Regions from separate parts of the Xanthomonas hawaiiensis genome, predicted to be linked through region 2. Evidence: predicted binding sites of a transcription regulator. Region 2 holds the regulator's gene; each other region holds the start of a gene.
The links. The regulator FliA, encoded in region 2, starts transcription of late flagellar genes. The targets are predictions, from matches to a motif close to TAAAGTTTNNCNNNCNNNGGCCGATAA.
Positions count from the first base shown of each region.

Region 1: a site for FliA is predicted at 2,382-2,408, ahead of PG878_RS07125 (methyl-accepting chemotaxis protein). Genes of this name have one in related genera too.
Region 3: a site for FliA is predicted at 2,190-2,216, ahead of PG878_RS20585 (methyl-accepting chemotaxis protein). Genes of this name have one in related genera too.

Region 1 is NZ_CP115873.1:1,639,024-1,644,384, reverse strand. Features, by position in the region: gene PG878_RS07125 (methyl-accepting chemotaxis protein) at 1-2,217, opposite strand, end outside; gene PG878_RS07120 (pectate lyase family protein) at 2,680-3,744, opposite strand; gene PG878_RS07115 (M1 family metallopeptidase) at 4,155-5,361, opposite strand, start outside.
Region 2 is NZ_CP115873.1:2,583,115-2,588,475, reverse strand. Features, by position in the region: gene PG878_RS11175 (flagellar motor protein) at 1-361, opposite strand, end outside; gene PG878_RS11170 (chemotaxis protein CheA) at 694-2,451, opposite strand; gene PG878_RS11165 (protein phosphatase CheZ) at 2,456-3,067, opposite strand; gene cheY (chemotaxis response regulator CheY) at 3,068-3,460, opposite strand; gene PG878_RS11155 (RNA polymerase sigma factor FliA) at 3,480-4,229, opposite strand; gene PG878_RS11150 (MinD/ParA family ATP-binding protein) at 4,226-5,110, opposite strand; gene flhF (flagellar biosynthesis GTPase FlhF) at 5,097-5,361, opposite strand, start outside.
Region 3 is NZ_CP115873.1:4,834,850-4,840,210, forward strand. Features, by position in the region: gene PG878_RS20585 (methyl-accepting chemotaxis protein) at 1-2,160, opposite strand, end outside; gene PG878_RS20590 (choice-of-anchor Q domain-containing protein) at 2,601-4,193, opposite strand; gene PG878_RS20595 (cryptochrome/photolyase family protein) at 4,480-5,361, opposite strand, start outside.

The DNA of each region.
Region 1 (5,361 bases), 940 kb from region 2:
CGGCTGCGCCGCACGTCGTGCCGGCAAGGCCTTCACCACTGCCGGGCCGACGCTGCGCTTACCTGCGGGCGCCGGGGCGGCGTGCTGACGCGGCGCCTGGACCACCGGCGCGGCCGCCGCGGCGTCCAGCTTGAACAGCGCCACCGCCTGGCTCAGCTCCACCGCCTGCTGCTCCATCGAGCGCGCCGCGGCACTGGCCTCTTCCACCAACGCCGCGTTCTGCTGGGTGGCCTCGTCCATCTGGGTGACGGTCTGGTTGACCTGTTCGATGCCGGCCGACTGTTCCTGCGACGCAGCCGAGATCTCGCCCATGATGTCGGTGACGCGCTGCACCGAGGTCACGATCTCGGTCATGGTCTTGCCGGCCTGATCGACCAGGGCCGAGCCTTCGGCCACACGGCTCACCGAGTCGTCGATCAGGCTCTTGATCTCCTTGGCGGCGCTGGCCGAGCGCTGCGCCAAGGTGCGCACCTCGCTGGCGACCACGGCGAAACCGCGGCCCTGGTCGCCGGCACGCGCCGCTTCCACCGCCGCGTTGAGCGCGAGGATGTTGGTCTGGAAGGCGATGCCGTCGATCACCGAGATGATGTCGCCGATCTTCTTCGAGGACGCTTCGATGCCGCTCATGGTGGCCACCACCTCACCGACCACGCTGCCGCCCTGCGCGGCGACCGAGGCCGCGCCGGCAGCCAGTTGATTGGCCTGACGCGCGTGCTCGGCGTTCTGCCGCACCGTGGAGGTCAGCTCTTCCATGGAGGCGGCGGTTTCTTCCAGGCTGGCGGCCTGCTGCTCGGTGCGGCGCGACAGGTCGTCGTTGCCGGCGGAGATCTCGCTAGCGGCGGCATTGATCGACACCGCCGAATGCTTGATGCGGCCGACGATGCCGGCCAGTTGCTCGGCGGTGGCATTGGCATCGTCGCGCATCTGCGCAAACACGCCGCGGAACTCGCCGTGCATGCGTGCGGTCAGGTCGCCCGCGGCGATCGCCTGCAGCAGCGTCGACAGCGCCTGCAGGTTGCCGTCGGCGGTGGCCATCAGCTGGTTCAGGCTCTCCACCATCACCCGGAAGTCGTACTGGAAGCGCTCGGCGTCGCCGCGCGCGCTGAAGTCGCCATCGGCGGCCGAGGTGGCCAGTTGCTTGATCTGCTCGTTCATCGCCGACAGGTTGGCCTTGACCTCGTCCATGGTCTGACTCAACACCGCCTCCTCGCCGGGCAGGCGGTCCATGTCCTGCGACAGGTCGCCGATCGCATAGCGGCCCATGATCTGCGCAAGGCGCGTCTTGACCGCCAGGTGCGAGGCCACCAGCGCATTGGTTTCGGCGGCCATGCGCCCGTAGTCGCCGGGGAACGCCTCTGCATCGATGCGATGGCTGACTTCGCCGGCGTCGTGGCGCCTGGCCATCTCCATCTGCGCGCTGATCAGGTTGCTGACCTGCTGCTGCATGCCCTGCATCGAGATCAACAGGCGCCCGGTCTCGTCCGTGGCGTCGGTCTGAACATCGTTGTCCAGCTTGCCGCGCGCGATGGCCTCGGCCACCCGGGTGGCGCGGGTCAGCGGTACGGTCAGGCTGCGCGTGATCAGCCAGGCCAGCACGCCGCTGACCAGCACGACAAGGGCGCCGCCGACGATCATGAAGGCGCGGCCGCGATCCATCGTGGATTGAGCGCTCGCATATGCCTTGGCCCCCTGCTCGCGCTGCCGGTCCGCGTAGGCACTGATCGTGTCGCGCCATTGATTGGTTGCCGGTGCCGCCTTGGTCATCAGCACTTTCTGCGCCTCGTCGTCTTTGTCATGCATGCCAAGCTCCAGCACTTCCTGGTTGGCGCTACGCGTGCGCTCGTAGGCATCGTCGATCGCCTTGCGCATCTGCACCCCGACCGGACTTGTGTTGGGAATCGCATAGAGCTTGTCGTGGATTGTTTCGTAGTGACGCCGCTGCTGGTCGATGGCGTTGGCGAAACCCTCGTTCTCTTGCTGGGTGCTCGGCAGCACGATGTTGCGCAGGTTGATCGCGATCAGCGAACTGGCGCTGCGCATTTCGCTGGTGAGATCGAGGATCTGCATGCGCTGATTGACGATGGTGTCCATCATCTGGCGCGCCTGCTTCAACGTCAGCAGGCCGGCCGCGACGAGTGCGCATGACAGCAGAATGAGGACACCGAAGGAGGACGCGAGCCGCGTCCCGACGTTGTAGCGCTGAAGAAATCCGATCATGAGGGGGTCACCAAGTGAGGAGGAGGGGGGGAGCCCGCGTCACGACCTGGGATCGCGCAAGACAGCGCCAGGCGGAGGGCCTGGGCGGGATGCGACGGAGAAGAAGACGAAGACACTTCCAGCACCGACCGCATCGGGATGTCACATGCGGGGACTCGCTTTAGGTAACGGCGGCCGCGCGCAATTCTTGATGCGTATCTGCGCACAATTTTTGAACCGCCTCAGCAGCGTGACCAGAGTGTGTATGGCGCGGCACGTAGGCGCCGAAAGCCATACAACCACGTCAAATCCATGTGAAAAAATGGCGCGAGCGGCACTTCAGTGGTGCGAATGCGACGAGACCACGCACCAATACGGGGAGCCATGTCTGCAAACATGAAATGCTGCAAACGGCATATATTCGGGTGACACATATATGACAGTCACGACTGCCTCCGCACGGGCATGCGGAGGCAGCGCGTCTCATTCGGCCAGGTTGGTGCCGGCGCCGGCGGTGGCGATGACCTTGGCCTTGACCTGCGCGGCGGGAATCGCGGTGTAGAGATAGCCCAGCGGCTCCGGGTAGGTCTTGGACGAAATCCAGGTCGTCGCGTTGGCGTAGGGCTTGCTGGTGCTCTCGGGCACGGTCCAGCTGATGCCGCTGCCGACGTAGTTGTTGATGAGATCCCAGTAGCCGATCTCGCTGCTGTCGCGCGAGGTCACCGGGTTCTTGATGTTCTCGAAGTAGTTGGCCTCGATCAGCGCCACCCCGCCCATGCGCACGTTGATGCCGGAGGTGAAGACGTTGTTGAAGTAGTTGTTGTAGATGTGGCTCAGCCCGCGCCGCTGCAGCGGCAGCCGCGATTCCACGTTCTCGAAGCGGTTGTGGTGGTAGGTGGTGCGCGCGGCGGCGTTCTGGGTGTCGCTGTCGCTGTAGCCGTTGAGCGCAACCTTCTGGTAATCGTGGATGTAGTTGTAGGACACGGTGACGTGGTTGACGCCCTTCTTCATGTCGATGCCGCCGTCGAAGGAGGCGTCGCCGGCGCCCGAACACTTGGTCAGCGAGGCGAAGATGGTGTTGTGGTCCACCCAGATGTTGGACGGCTGCCCGCTGGAATTGCCTTCCAGGGAGATCGAATCGGCATCCTCGCCGCCCGGCAGCAGGCCGATGGTCATGTTGCGGATGATGACGTTGTGCGCGTTGCCGACCACGCGCACGCCGAAGTTGGCCGACGAGCCATTCGCGCCCGTGATGGTGATGTCGCGCTTGTTCTTGATCTGCACGGTCTTGGCCGGCAGCTTCCATTGCGTGCACACGTCGGTGATGCTGGCGAAGTTGAAGCTGCCGGTGTAGTTGAGCACCAGGCCACCGGAGCCGGCGTAGTTGTCGATCGCCGCCTGCATCGCCTCCATCGTGGCGACGTTCACCGGGATGGCACTGCCGCCGCCGGTGGTGTTGGCCCCATACCCGACCGGGCCGCCGAAGGCCGGAGCGGCGCACAAGGCCAGAGCGAGCGCCGACGCGCCCTTGCGGAACTGCTGCTGCATGATCTCTCTCCCATCTGTCGCGATGAGTGCAGGCCGCATGGCAGTGGGCGCATGCGCCGGCACGGGGGCGTGGGGGCCGGCGCATTCTTGGAATGCGCGCGGCGGCCCACGCAATCGCCGCGACGCCGAACTGGAATCCCACGCTCCGTTCGCCGCACAGGACAGGACAAGCGGACACGCACGGTCCGCAGGAGACAGACAGCGACAGGCGGAGACAGGCCGTCTGCACGCGCGCCACGGTGCGTGCAGGCCGCCGGCAACGACGGCGAACGCACGCGCATCGCGCGCATCGCCAACACCACCGGCGCGCCCAACAGAGACAGGCGCGCGCCGATGGCGGGCGGCCGCGAATGTTGCGGCCGCAGCACGTTTGCGCGGGCGTGGTGCTGCTGCGGACCGCCGCGTGCGGCTCAGCCCACCGTGTCGAGGCGGTTGTCGCTGCGGTCGGCGTCGGGCAGCACGTGGTCCGGATCCAGGGTCACGTGCAGCACCTTCTGCGTGCTCGGCACGCGGATCTGCGGCTGGGTCTGCTGCATCCAGGTCTCCACCGGCACGCGCTGGTCGAGGTGGCTGCCATCGGCGAAGTCGATGCGCAGGGTCGCCGGCATCACCAGCTTCTGGCGGCTGCGCAGGGTCACCAGCAGGCCCTTGGCCGGGTCGTGGTCGACGTAGGCCGCCGCGCGCACGCCCATGTCCAACTGCCAGTTGTTGAAATACCAGCCGCGCCACCACCAGCTCAGGTCCTCGCCCGATTCGCTCTCCATCAGCCGGAAGAAATCCGACGGCGTCGGGTGCTTGTAGGCCCAGGTGGCGATGTACTTGCGGAACGCCGGATCGAAGCGCGCCGGCCCGAGGATCTGTTCGCGCAGCAGCACCAGGCCCAGCGCGCCCTTGAAGTAGGTCAGCGGATGCCGGTAGGTCTCGCTGGTGGCGTCGGCGCGATCGAGCAGGGTCGGCGCTTTCGCATCGGCCAGCAGCGGCAGGATCTCGTCCACCGGGTTGCCGCCGCCGGGCGCGTACTCGCCATCGCGCTTGGGCGCGAATTCGCCGTGGTTGATCGCGTCGGACGCGTAGACGTCGATGAAGGTGTTGAAGCCCTCGTCCATGAACGCATGGCGCCGCTCGTTGGAGCCGACGATCATCGGGAACCAGCCGTGCCCCAGTTCGTGCGCGGTGATCCAGAACAGCTGCTTGCCGCCGTCGGCCATGTCGTCGAAGACGATGCCCGGGTACTCCATGCCGGCGCCGTGGCCGCCCAGGTTCACCGCCGCCGGCCACGGGTACGGATACCACTGCGAGAAGTGCTCGATCGAGGCCTTCACGAATTCGGTGGAGCGGCTCCACTTATCGTTGCCGACCGCGCTGCGCGGATACACCGACATCGCCAGCGCATGCTTGCCCGCGGGCAGGTTGATCCGCGCCGCATCCCAGACGAAGGCCGGCGAGGCGGCGAAGGCCACGTCGCGGGTGTGATCCATATGGAAGCGCCAGGTCTGGGTACCGCTGGCGCTGGGCCGGCTGGCCGGCTGGCCCACTTCCTCGGCGCCGCGGATGGTCACGGTGCTGTCGCTGGCGGCCGCCTGCGTCAGGCGCTGGCGCTGGGTGGCGGTGAGCACC
Region 2 (5,361 bases):
GCTCCACGCCGTCCACCAGCATCTGCAGGCCCTTGCGCACGAACGGATCCTGCTGCTGCGGCACCTGGTTCTCCAGGCCGAGCAGGCCCTGGCGGCGGGCGATGTTGCTCCATTCCACGATCTGCTTGAGCAGCGCCTGGCGGTCGCTCGGCGGCGGCCACAGCAGCCACTTAGCGATCTGGAACGCACGGCGGAACACGGACGGCGGGGTGTGCACCAGGATCGCGGCGACGGTGCCGACGATCACGATCACGAACGCAGCCGGCGACCACAGCGCCGAAATGCCGGCGCCCTTGAGGATGCTGCCGCCGATGAGCGAGAGAATCGCCAACAGCAGGCCGATGAGACTGAGCTTGTCCATGCAGGAGGTATCGGCCAGGGGGCGGGGGACTTGATGGGGCTTGGGTGCTGGGAATGGGGAACAGGGAATGGGGAATCGCAAAAGCGCGAGCGCGGAGGGTTGGTCGCTGTGTGGTAGGAGCGGCTTCAGCCGCGACGCGCGTACCTTGGCGCATTGCCTATGCACAATCGTTCGGATCGTATCGGCAGGGAGCAGCGCTCTGCGCGTGCTATCTCCAATCCCAAATCCCGGCCTCACCGCGTCGCGGCTGAAGCCGCTCCTACGGAGGACAAGGATGCGCCAGGGAAGCCGCTCTTACGATTCCCCAATCCCCATTCCCCAATCCCGGCTTCTCAGGCCTTCAGGCCATCCACATCCAGGATCAGCGCGAGGCGGCCGTCGCCGATGAGGGTGGCGCCGGCGTAGCCGGGCAGGCCGCGCAGGGAGCGCGGCAGCGGCTTGATCACCACTTCCTCGCGGCCGCGGACCTGGTCCACGACCAGGCCCATGCGCGATTCGCCGGCCTGCAGCACCACCACGGTGAGCAGCGGCAGTTGCGGGGCGTCGATGTTGAGCCACTGGCGCAGGTCCACCAGCGGCAGGGTGTGCGATTGCCGGTCGAGCACGGCGCGGCCGTCGAACCAGCCCAGCGAGCGGCGCGGGGCGTGCAGCACTTCCACCACGCGCGCCAGCGGCAGCGCATAGACGGTGTCGCCGGCCTGCACCAGCAGGGTCGGCAGGATCGCCAGGGTCAGCGGCACGCGGATCAGGAAGCGGCTGCCGCGGCCCAGTTCCGACTGGATCTGGATCTGCCCGCTGAGTTCGCGGATGCGCGACTGCACCACGTCCATGCCGACGCCGCGCCCGGAGATGTCGGTGACCTCGGACTTGGTCGAGAAGCCCGGCAGGAACACCAGGTGCAGGCATTCCTCGGTGGTCAGGCGGGCGGCGGCCTCGGGGTCGATCAGGCCCTTCTCGCGGGCCTTGGCGCGCAGCCGCTCCGGGTCGATGCCGGCGCCGTCGTCCTGCACCTCGATGCTGACGTAGTCGCCTTCCTGCTGCGCCGACAGGCGCACGTGGCCGCCACGCGGCTTGCCGGTGGCCTCGCGCAGCGCCGGCGCCTCGATGCCGTGGTCGATCGCGTTGCGCACCAGGTGCACCAGCGGATCGGCCAGCGCCTCGACCAGGTTGCGGTCCAGCTCGGTGTCGGCGCCGATCAGTTCCAGCTCCACTTCCTTGTTGAGCGAGCGGGCGACGTCGCGCGCCACCTTGGGGAAGCGCGAGAACACCTTGCCCACCGGCTGCATGCGCGTGCGCATCACCGCCGACTGCAGGCGCGCGGTGGCGATGTCCAGGCTGCTGACCGCGCGGTCCAGTTCCTCGTCGCGCAGACGCACGCGCAGGGTCTTGAGGCGGTTGCGCGAGAGCACCAGTTCGCCGATCAGGTTGACGATCGCGTCCAGGCGCTTGGTGTCCACGCGCACGGTGTGTTCGGGTTCGGCGGCCTTGGCCGGGGCGGCCGCGGCCTTGGGCGCGGCGCTGGGCGCGCGCGGCGCCGGCTGCAGCGCCTGCGGCGTGGCCGTCGGCGGCGCATCGCCGTGCAACTGGTCCAGCAGCGCCTCGAATTCGTCGTCGCTGATCAGGTCCCCCGCGGCCGCGGCGGTGGCCGGGACGGCGGCGGGTGCCGCGGCGGGCGCCGGCGCGGCGCTCTTGGCCGCTGCCGGCGCCGCGTCGCCGTGGGCGTCGAACTGCGCGATCAGCTCGGGCGGCGCGCGCGGCGGCTCCTGGCCGCTGCCGAAGGCGTCGAGCATCGACTGCAGGTAGTCCAGCGACTGCTGCGCGGCGTCGAAGTGCCGCGCCTGCAGGGTGGCCTGGCCGGCGCGGGCCATGCCCAGGGTTTCCTCCGCGGCGTGGCACAGCTCGACCATGGCGTTGATCGCCAGGAAGCCGGCGCCGCCCTTGAGCGTGTGGAAGCCGCGGAACACGGCGTTGAGCTGGCCGCTGTCCTCGGGCGCCTGCTCCAGCGACACCAACTGCTCGCCGAGCCGGTCCAGGATTTCCTGGGCCTCGATGATGAAGTCGGCAGCGATGTCGTCGGGTACGGCGCTCATGGCATTACAGTCCCAATCCGGACAGCAGGTCGTCGGCGTCGTGCTGCGACACGCCGTGGCGGTCCAGGCCGGGCAGGGCCGGGCCGGCCAGGCTGCCGTCGGCCTTCTTGTTTTCTTCCTTCGGCGGCAGACCCAGCGCGCCGAAGCCCTCGTGCACGCGGCGCACGATGCCGGCGACGCGGCGGATGATCTGCCCGGTCAGGTCCTGGAAGCTCTGCGCCAGGGCCATTTCGGTGAGGTTGTGGCGGATCTTGTCGAGGATCTCGCCCTGGTCGCCGCTGAGGCCGCCGGCGGCGAGCTGGTCGGCCAGCGCACGGCATTCCTCGGCCAGGTCCAGGGTGCGGTGGCTGGCCTGTTCGGTCATCTCCACCACGTGGTCCAGGCGCGAGCAGGCGTCGTCCAGCTCGCCGGCCTCGCTGGGCACCACCGGCAGTTCGCCGAGCGCCTGCCCCAGATCGCGCGCGAGCCGGCTCAGGCCCTGCATCATCGGCCGCGTGCGCCAGGCGGCGAGGGTGTCGATCTCCCTGCGCCAGCCGGCCTCGTCGCCGTTTTCCAGCGCGTCCAGCGCGCCTTGCAGGCGTTCGATCAGGGCGGTACGTTCGGCGGTGGCTTCCATTTAGGCGGTCGCTCCCAGGCGTTCGAAGATCTTGCCCAGCTTCTCCTGCAGCGTCTGCGCGGTGAACGGCTTGATGATGTAGCCGTTCACGCCGCACTGCGCGGCCTCGATGATCTGCTCGCGCTTGGCCTCGGCGGTGACCATCAGCACCGGCAGGTGCTTGAGCTTGTCGTCGGCGCGGATGTTGCGCAGCAGATCGATGCCGGTCATGCCCGGCATGTTCCAGTCGGTGACCACGAACTCGAACGGCGCCGAGCGCAGCGCGGCCAGGGCGCTGTTGCCGTCTTCGGCCTCGGCGGTGTTGGTGAAGCCCAGATCGCCGAGCAGATTCTTGACGATGCGTCGCATCGTCGAGAAATCGTCCACGATCAAAATCCGCATGTTCTTGTTCACCACTGACTCCTAAGGGTTCCTATTCTTCGTCTTCCAGACCGGCATCGGCGACCTCGAACGCCTTCAGGCGTCCGCGCAACCGTACCGTGGCCTGGCCATGGATCTGACACACGCGCGACTCGCTGACCCCGAGCACCGCGCCGATTTCCTTGAGGTTCAATTCCTGCTCGTAGTACAGCGACAGCACCAACTGCTCGCGTTCGGGCAACTGCGCGATGGCCTTGCCCAGCTCGCGGCCGAATTCGCTGCGCTCGAGCATCTGCTGCGGATTGGGTCCGCCCTTGGCGATGGTATCCAGCTCGCCATGGTCCTCGATGCGCGACTCCAGGCTCAGCACCTGGCCGCGGGCGGCATCTTCCATCAAACGCAGGTATTCGGGAAGCGGCATGTCCATCGCCGCGGCCACTTCGTTGGCGGCGGCGGCGCGGCCGGTGCTCTGTTCGATCTTGCGGATCGCCGAGGCGGCGTCGCGGGCGCGGCGGTGCACCGAGCGCGGCACCCAGTCGCCGCGGCGGATCTCGTCGATCATCGCGCCGCGGATGCGGATCGAGGCGTAGGTCTCGAACGAGGCGCCCTGTTCGGCGTCGTAGCTGCGCGAGGCCTCGATCAGGCCGATCATGCCGGCCTGGATCAGGTCGTCGATCTCGACGCTGGCCGGCAGCCGCGCCGCCAGGTGGTGGGCGATGCGCCGGACCAGGTCCGAGTGCTGGGCGATGTAGTCGTTGGCGCTGTTGCGCTGGACGGCGCGGTAGTGGGCGGCGGCGTTCATGCGGCCACCCCGCGCTGGATGATGCGTTCGACGAAGAACTCGACGTTGCCGCGCGGGGCGGTCGGCGCCTGCCAGCGTGCGGTGCGCCGGGCGATCTCGCTGATCGCCTGCGCCGACGGGCTGGACGGGTAGGCCTTGACCACCGGCTGCTGGCGCTGCACCGACAGGCGCAGCCAGTCGTCCTGCGGCACGCAGCCCAGGTAGTTCAGCGACACGTCGCCGAGGAACTTCTCGCAGACCCGGCTGAGCTTGTCGTACAGCAGGCGGCCTTCGTTGAGGTCGCGGACCATGTTGGCGACGATCTGCACCCGGTCCACGCCGCGCTCGCGCGAGAGGACCTTGATCAGGGCGTAGGCGTCGGTGATCGAGGCCGGCTCGTCGCAGACCACCACCACCGCGTCCTGCGCGGCCTGGCAGAAGGTCAGCACGCTGTCGGTGATGCCGGCGGCGGTGTCGACGATCATGATGTCCAGCTCGCGCTGCAGCTCGGAGAACACGTTGACCAGGCCCACGTGCTGGGCCGGCGGCAGCTCGGCCATGTAGCGGCGGCCGGAGGCGGCGGGCACCACCATCAGCCCGTTGGGCATGTCGATCAGCACCTCTTCCAGGGTGCAGCGCCCGGCGACCAGGTCGGCCACGGTGAACTTGGGGGTCAGCCCCAGCAGCACGTCGACGTTGGCCAGGCCCAGGTCGGCGTCCAGCAGCAGGGTGCGCTTGCCCATGTCGGCCAGCGCCATGGACAGGTTGACCGAGATGTTGGTCTTGCCCACGCCGCCCTTGCCGCCGGTCACGGCGATGGTGCGCACCGGACCCAGCGGTTCGCTGCGCGTCGCCGACAGGGGGAAGGCATTGGTCAGATTGACGTAGTCACGCGACGGCATGGGTCTGCTCCGGAGTACAGGGCTTATCGGCAGCGCGCCGCAAATCTTCAAGGCGCAATACCAGGCTGGCGGCGTTGGCGCGGTGCAGGTCGTCCGGCACGCGCTGTCCATCGGTCACCCAGGTGATGGGGAGGCGGTGGTCCACGACCACCGACAAGGCACTGCCGAACCGCCCGGTCTCGTCCAACTTGGTCATGATGACCCCCTGTGGGTCGGCGCCGGCGAACCGGCGCACCACCTCGTCCAGGTCG
Region 3 (5,361 bases), 2.3 Mb from region 2:
ACGCCGGGAGGTCGAGGTACCGGCAGTGCCAAAGGGCTTGGCCTGGCGCCGCGCCGTCAGGTCCCCGTTGCTGCCGGACAGGACGAATACCTTCACCGCATCGCTCAGCTGGATCGCCTGCTCCTCCATCGCCTGGGCCGCCGCCGAGGCTTCTTCCACCAGGGCGGCGTTCTGCTGGGTGGCCTGGTCCATGTGGGTGATTGTCTGGGTGACCTGTTCGATGCCGCTCGACTGCTCCTGCGAGGCGGCCGAGATCTCGGTCATGAAGTCGGTCACGCGCTGCACGCTGACGACGATCTCGTGCATGGTGCTGCCGGCGCTGTTGACCAGGACCGAGCCGGCGTCCACCTTGCTCACCGAGTCGTCGATCAGCTGCTTGATCTCCTTGGCCGCATCGGCCGAGCGCTGCGCCAGTACCCGCACTTCGCTGGCGACCACGGCAAAACCGCGGCCCTGCTCCCCAGCACGCGCCGCCTCCACCGCGGCGTTGAGCGCGAGGATGTTGGTCTGGAAGGCGATGCCGTCGATCACGCCGATGATGTCGGCGATCCGCCTGGACGAGGTCTGGATGCCGTTCATCGTGTCGATGACCTGCGCCACCACCGCGCCGCCTTGCGACGCCACCGCGGTCGCGCCGATGGCCAACTGATTGGCCTGGCTGGCGCGTTCGGCATTCTGGCGCACGGTGGAGGTCAGCTCTTCCATCGAGGCGGCGGTTTCCTCCAGGCTGGCGGCCTGCTGCTCGGTGCGGCGCGACAGATCGGCGTTGCCGGCAGCGATCTCGCCGGCGGCGCCGGTGATCTGCCCGGACGCATGCTGGATGCGGCCGACGATCCCGGTCAGCTGGGCCACGGTGGCATCGGCATCCTCGCGCATCTGCGCGAACACGCCCTGGAACTGCCCCTCCATGCGCGTGGTCAGGTCGCCGCTGGCGATGTCCTGCAGCAGCTTGGACAGGGCCTGCAGATTGCCGTCGGTGGTCGCCATCAACTGGTTCAAGCCGTCGACCATGTCGCGGAAGTCGTACTGGAAGCGCGCGGTGTCGCCGCGCACGGCGAAATCGCCGGCGGCCGCGGCGTCGACCAGTTGCCCGATCTCGGCATTCATCGCCGACAGATTGCGCTTGACCTGATCCATGGTCTCGGTGAGCGCGGCCTGCTCGCCAGGCAGCCGATCCATGTCCTGCGACAGATCACCGATCGCATAGCGTCCCATGATCTCGAGCAGGCGCTGCTGGAGGCGCACGTGCATGTCGAGCAACGCATTGCTCTCCCGCACCATGCGGGCGTATTCGCCGGGAAACGCCTGCTCGTCCATGCGCTGGCTGACGTCGCCGCGCTCGTGGTGCCTGGCCACCTGCGACTGCGCCGCCATCACCGCCTGCAGCTGCGCCTGCATGCGGTCCATGCTGGTCAGCAGTCGGCCGGTCTCGTCCTTGGGCTGCGGCGGGATCCGATGATCAAGCCGGCCCTGGGCGATGGATTCGGCGATTTCGGTCGCGCGCCCGAGCGGCCCGGCCAGGCTGCGGGTGATCAGCACGCTCAAGGTCGCGCCGAGCACCGCAGCCAGCAGGCCGAACCCGATCAAGGCGCGATTGCTGAAGACCAGGGCCGCCTGGATCTGCTCGGAGCTGAGCGCGTTCTGCCGGATCTGCAGATCGACCGCGTTCTGGATCACCTCCACGCGCCGCGCCAGCAACGGCGCGGCATCGCCGTACAGCAGTTGCCTGGCCGCCTCGATCTCGCCGGCACCGGCCAACGCCAACACCCGGCTGTTGACCGACCGTGCGGCCGCCTGCGCGGCATGGATCTGCTTGCGCATGGCCAGACCTTCCGGCGTGCCTGGCAGGGCGTCCAGGGCCTGGCGAAGGCGGTCGTTGTCGGCACGGATCTCCTGGATCTTGGCGGCGATCGCCGGACGCTTGTCGGCCGGCGACAGCATCATGTCGCGCAGGTAGCGCTCGGCGCTCATATTGTTGCGCAGCATGGTGTACAGCAGGCCGGTCTTCTGATTGTTTTCGTGGACGATCTTGTCGACCGCCTGGCGCACGTTGTGGAACTGATAGAGCGCCAAGGTAGAGGACGCGCCAAGCAGGACGATCAGCAGGCCGAACGACAGCGCAAGGCGTTGACTCACCTTGAAGGAGTGAAAGAAGTGCACGTGTGGGGGACTCGCAAGGGGGGGTACCTCTATCGGTCTCAGCCCCGCGAACTTGACCCCAAGCGAGCGACCCAGGTCCCAAATCCGGAAAGTCGCAGGCGCAGACGTCGCAGCGCTGCACCACCGCGCGGCGCAGCCGATGCCCAGGAAAGCAGATACGCCACCGTATCGTCCGCAGCGCGCGCGGCAGGCGCGAACGGCGTTGTCGGCGCACACCGCTACGCGCGTGATGCCTGCAACGGCGAGGTCCGCGCGACATCGGCCGCCGCCTGGCAGACGTCGTCAGGCGCACCGGACAAGCTGTGGCGCATGCAGAGCGCACGGTCGCGGCGCGATCGCTCGGCGTTGCGGCCGCATGCGACGCGGGCTGGTCTGCGGCACGACGGCAGCGTCGCGCCGCCCGTGCCGCATTGCCGTGCGCCTGACGACGGCAGATCGACTTACTTGACCTCCACCGCGCCCAGGTCGCACACCGCGGTGTTGCGGGGATTGCCGCGCTGGTCGATGGCGGTGCAGCCGCTGCCGGCATTCAACGCCGGGCTGTTGGCCGCAGGCAGTTGGGTGAGGGTCGGTCCGCCGTTGTTGGCCGGGGTCGACAGCAGCGGATCGGCCGCTTTCACGTTGCCCGCGGCCAGGCAGGCGTTCGGCCAGACCGCGCCCTTGGCCGAGTACTCGATGAGGTTGTTGCCGGTGTTGCTCTGGTTGTTGCAGAACACGCGTTCGGTCTTGGAATACAGGATGCTGTTGCGCAGATCGAACCTGTCGCCGAACAGCGTCACCCACGGCGTGTTCTCGGCGAAGGTGACGTTGTTGAAGCGCACGCTGGGGCTGCCCTGGTCGCCGTTGGCCGGCTGCCAGCCGACATGCTGGATGGCCGCGCCCACGCCTTTCGCATAGTTGCCGTAGAAGGTGCTGTTGCTGACGTCGCAGGCACCGTAGCAATCCAGGTACAACGCGCCGGCATTGCCCTGTTCGGCCTTATTGGACAGGAAGCTGGTCTCGGCGACGTTGATGGTGCCCGGCGTGGTGATGGCGGTACCGGCATGCGAGGTGTAGGTGAAGCCCATGCTGATGCGCGCGCCGCCGCCCGGGCCGCCGGTGGCGACGTTGTTGGCGAAGGTCGAGTACTTCACGTCGATGGTGTCCGGCGCGTACGCCCACAGCGTGGCGCCGCCGGAGCCGTTGGCGGCGACGTTGTTGCGGACCACGGTGCCGCACATCGCCAGCGTGCCGCCGCTGCCGACGCCGCCCTTCAGGTAACCGGTCAGGGACGCGCCGTCGGTGTCGATCGCGCCGCCGCCACCGAAGTTGCCGGCATCGGGGAACCCTTGCGGCGCATTGATCGCCTGGTTGTTGGCGAATTCCGAGCCGACGATGGTCAGCCGGCTGAGCTGGGTGTACAGCGCGCCGCCAAGCCAGGAACTGTTCTTGTAGAAGCCGCTGCGGACGATGGTCACCTCGGCGTCGCTGCCGGCGAAGATGGCGCCGCCGCCGATGCTGCTGCGGTTGGCCAGGAACTGGCTGTTGATGACTTCCAGCTTGCCGCGGTAGCCGACCTTGATCGCGCCGCCGCCCCAGGTGCCCGGATCGTAGGCCTGGTTGGATGCCGGCTGCACCGAGCTGCCGTTCTGCAGTTTCAGGTTGCGCACCGACAGTGCGCTGCCGGCGTTGACCAGCAGGATCCGGGCGGACTGGCGGCCATCCAGGGTGATCCTGCCCTGGCCGTCGATCACGGTGGGTGCCGCCGCCGCGATGACGATCGAACGGTCCACGGCGATGCTGGTCGGCTTGGTGCCGCAGTTGAAGGTGATGTAGCCGCCTTGCGCGGCAGCGGTAGCCAGCGCGCTGGCGGTGCAACTGGCCTGCGTGCCGTTGCCGACCACGGTGGTCGCGGCCGGCAGCGCCCAGGCCTGCGGCACGCTGCATTGTGGCGCCGCGGGGACGGCGGCGATCGCCGTGGCGGTGGGCATGAGGGCGAAGACACCCAGCGCGCGTGCGCCGGTGATGAGGGAGAACGTCGTGGTCATGATCATGCTCGATAGGGTTGCGGGGGAAACAACACGACGCGCGACCGTCATTCGACTGTCATCCGCGTCGCTGACACCTCGAGTGCAACCGGCAGCTGCGCCGACCGGCGGCACAGGGTGCTTGAGCGCGTGTGGAGCGACCACAACGCAGGTAGCAGATCGCGCAATTGCGCGTCGCCCCGATGCGACAGTGTGCCGATCCGCGGCGCACGGCACGGTCTGGATGCGTCGCAAGGCACGTTCCCGTGCCGCACCCGATCGCGGCGTGCATGCGCGAGGCACCCGGCCCGCGCTACAGCGTGTCCAGGCGTTCGCGCAACTGCTGCGCCTGCGTCCGCAGCGCCTGCAGTTGCGCGGCCGGCAGCTTGCGCAACTGGCGGTAGACCATGTCCAGGCGGCGATTGCGGCCCAGCGTGTCCTGGTGCCGCGCGAAGAAGTCCCAGTACAGCGCGTTGTACGGACACGCACGCGCGCCGGTCTTCTGCCTGCGGTCGTAGCGGCAGCCCTGGCAGTAATCGCTCATCCGGTCGATGTAGGCCGCGCTGCTGACGTAGGGCTTGGTCGCGAGCAGGCCGCCGTCGGCGAACTGGCTCATGCCGACGGTGTTGGGCAGCTCGACCCATTCGAACGCATCGATGTAGACGCCCAGGTACCAGCGATGCACCGCCGCCGGGTCCAGGCCGGCGAGCAGGGCGAAGTTGCCGATCACCATCAGCCGCTGGATATGGTGCGCGTACGCGTCCTGCAGAGACTGGCCGATGGCGTGCTGCAGGCAGCGCATGTGGGTCTCGCCGGTCCAGAACCAGGCCGGCAGCGGCGTGTCGTGGCCGAGCGCATTGCGCGCGGCATAACCGGGCATGTGCGCCCAGTAGATGCCGCGCACGTACTCGCGCCAGCCGAGGATCTGCCGCACGAAACCCTCCACCGCCGCCAGCGGCGCGGCGCCGGCGCCGTAGGCCGCCAGCGCGCGCTGCACCACTTCCTGGGGCCGCAACATCTTGGTGTTGAGGGCGAAGGAAAGCTGCGCATGGAACAGGCGCGGACTGCGCGTGCTCATCGCGTCCTCGTAGCGACCGAAATGCGGCAGGCCCTCCGCGATGAAGCGATCAAGGCAGGCCAGCGCCTCGGCCCGGTTCAGCGGCCAGCGCAGCGCCTGGGCCTGCGGCTGGCCGAA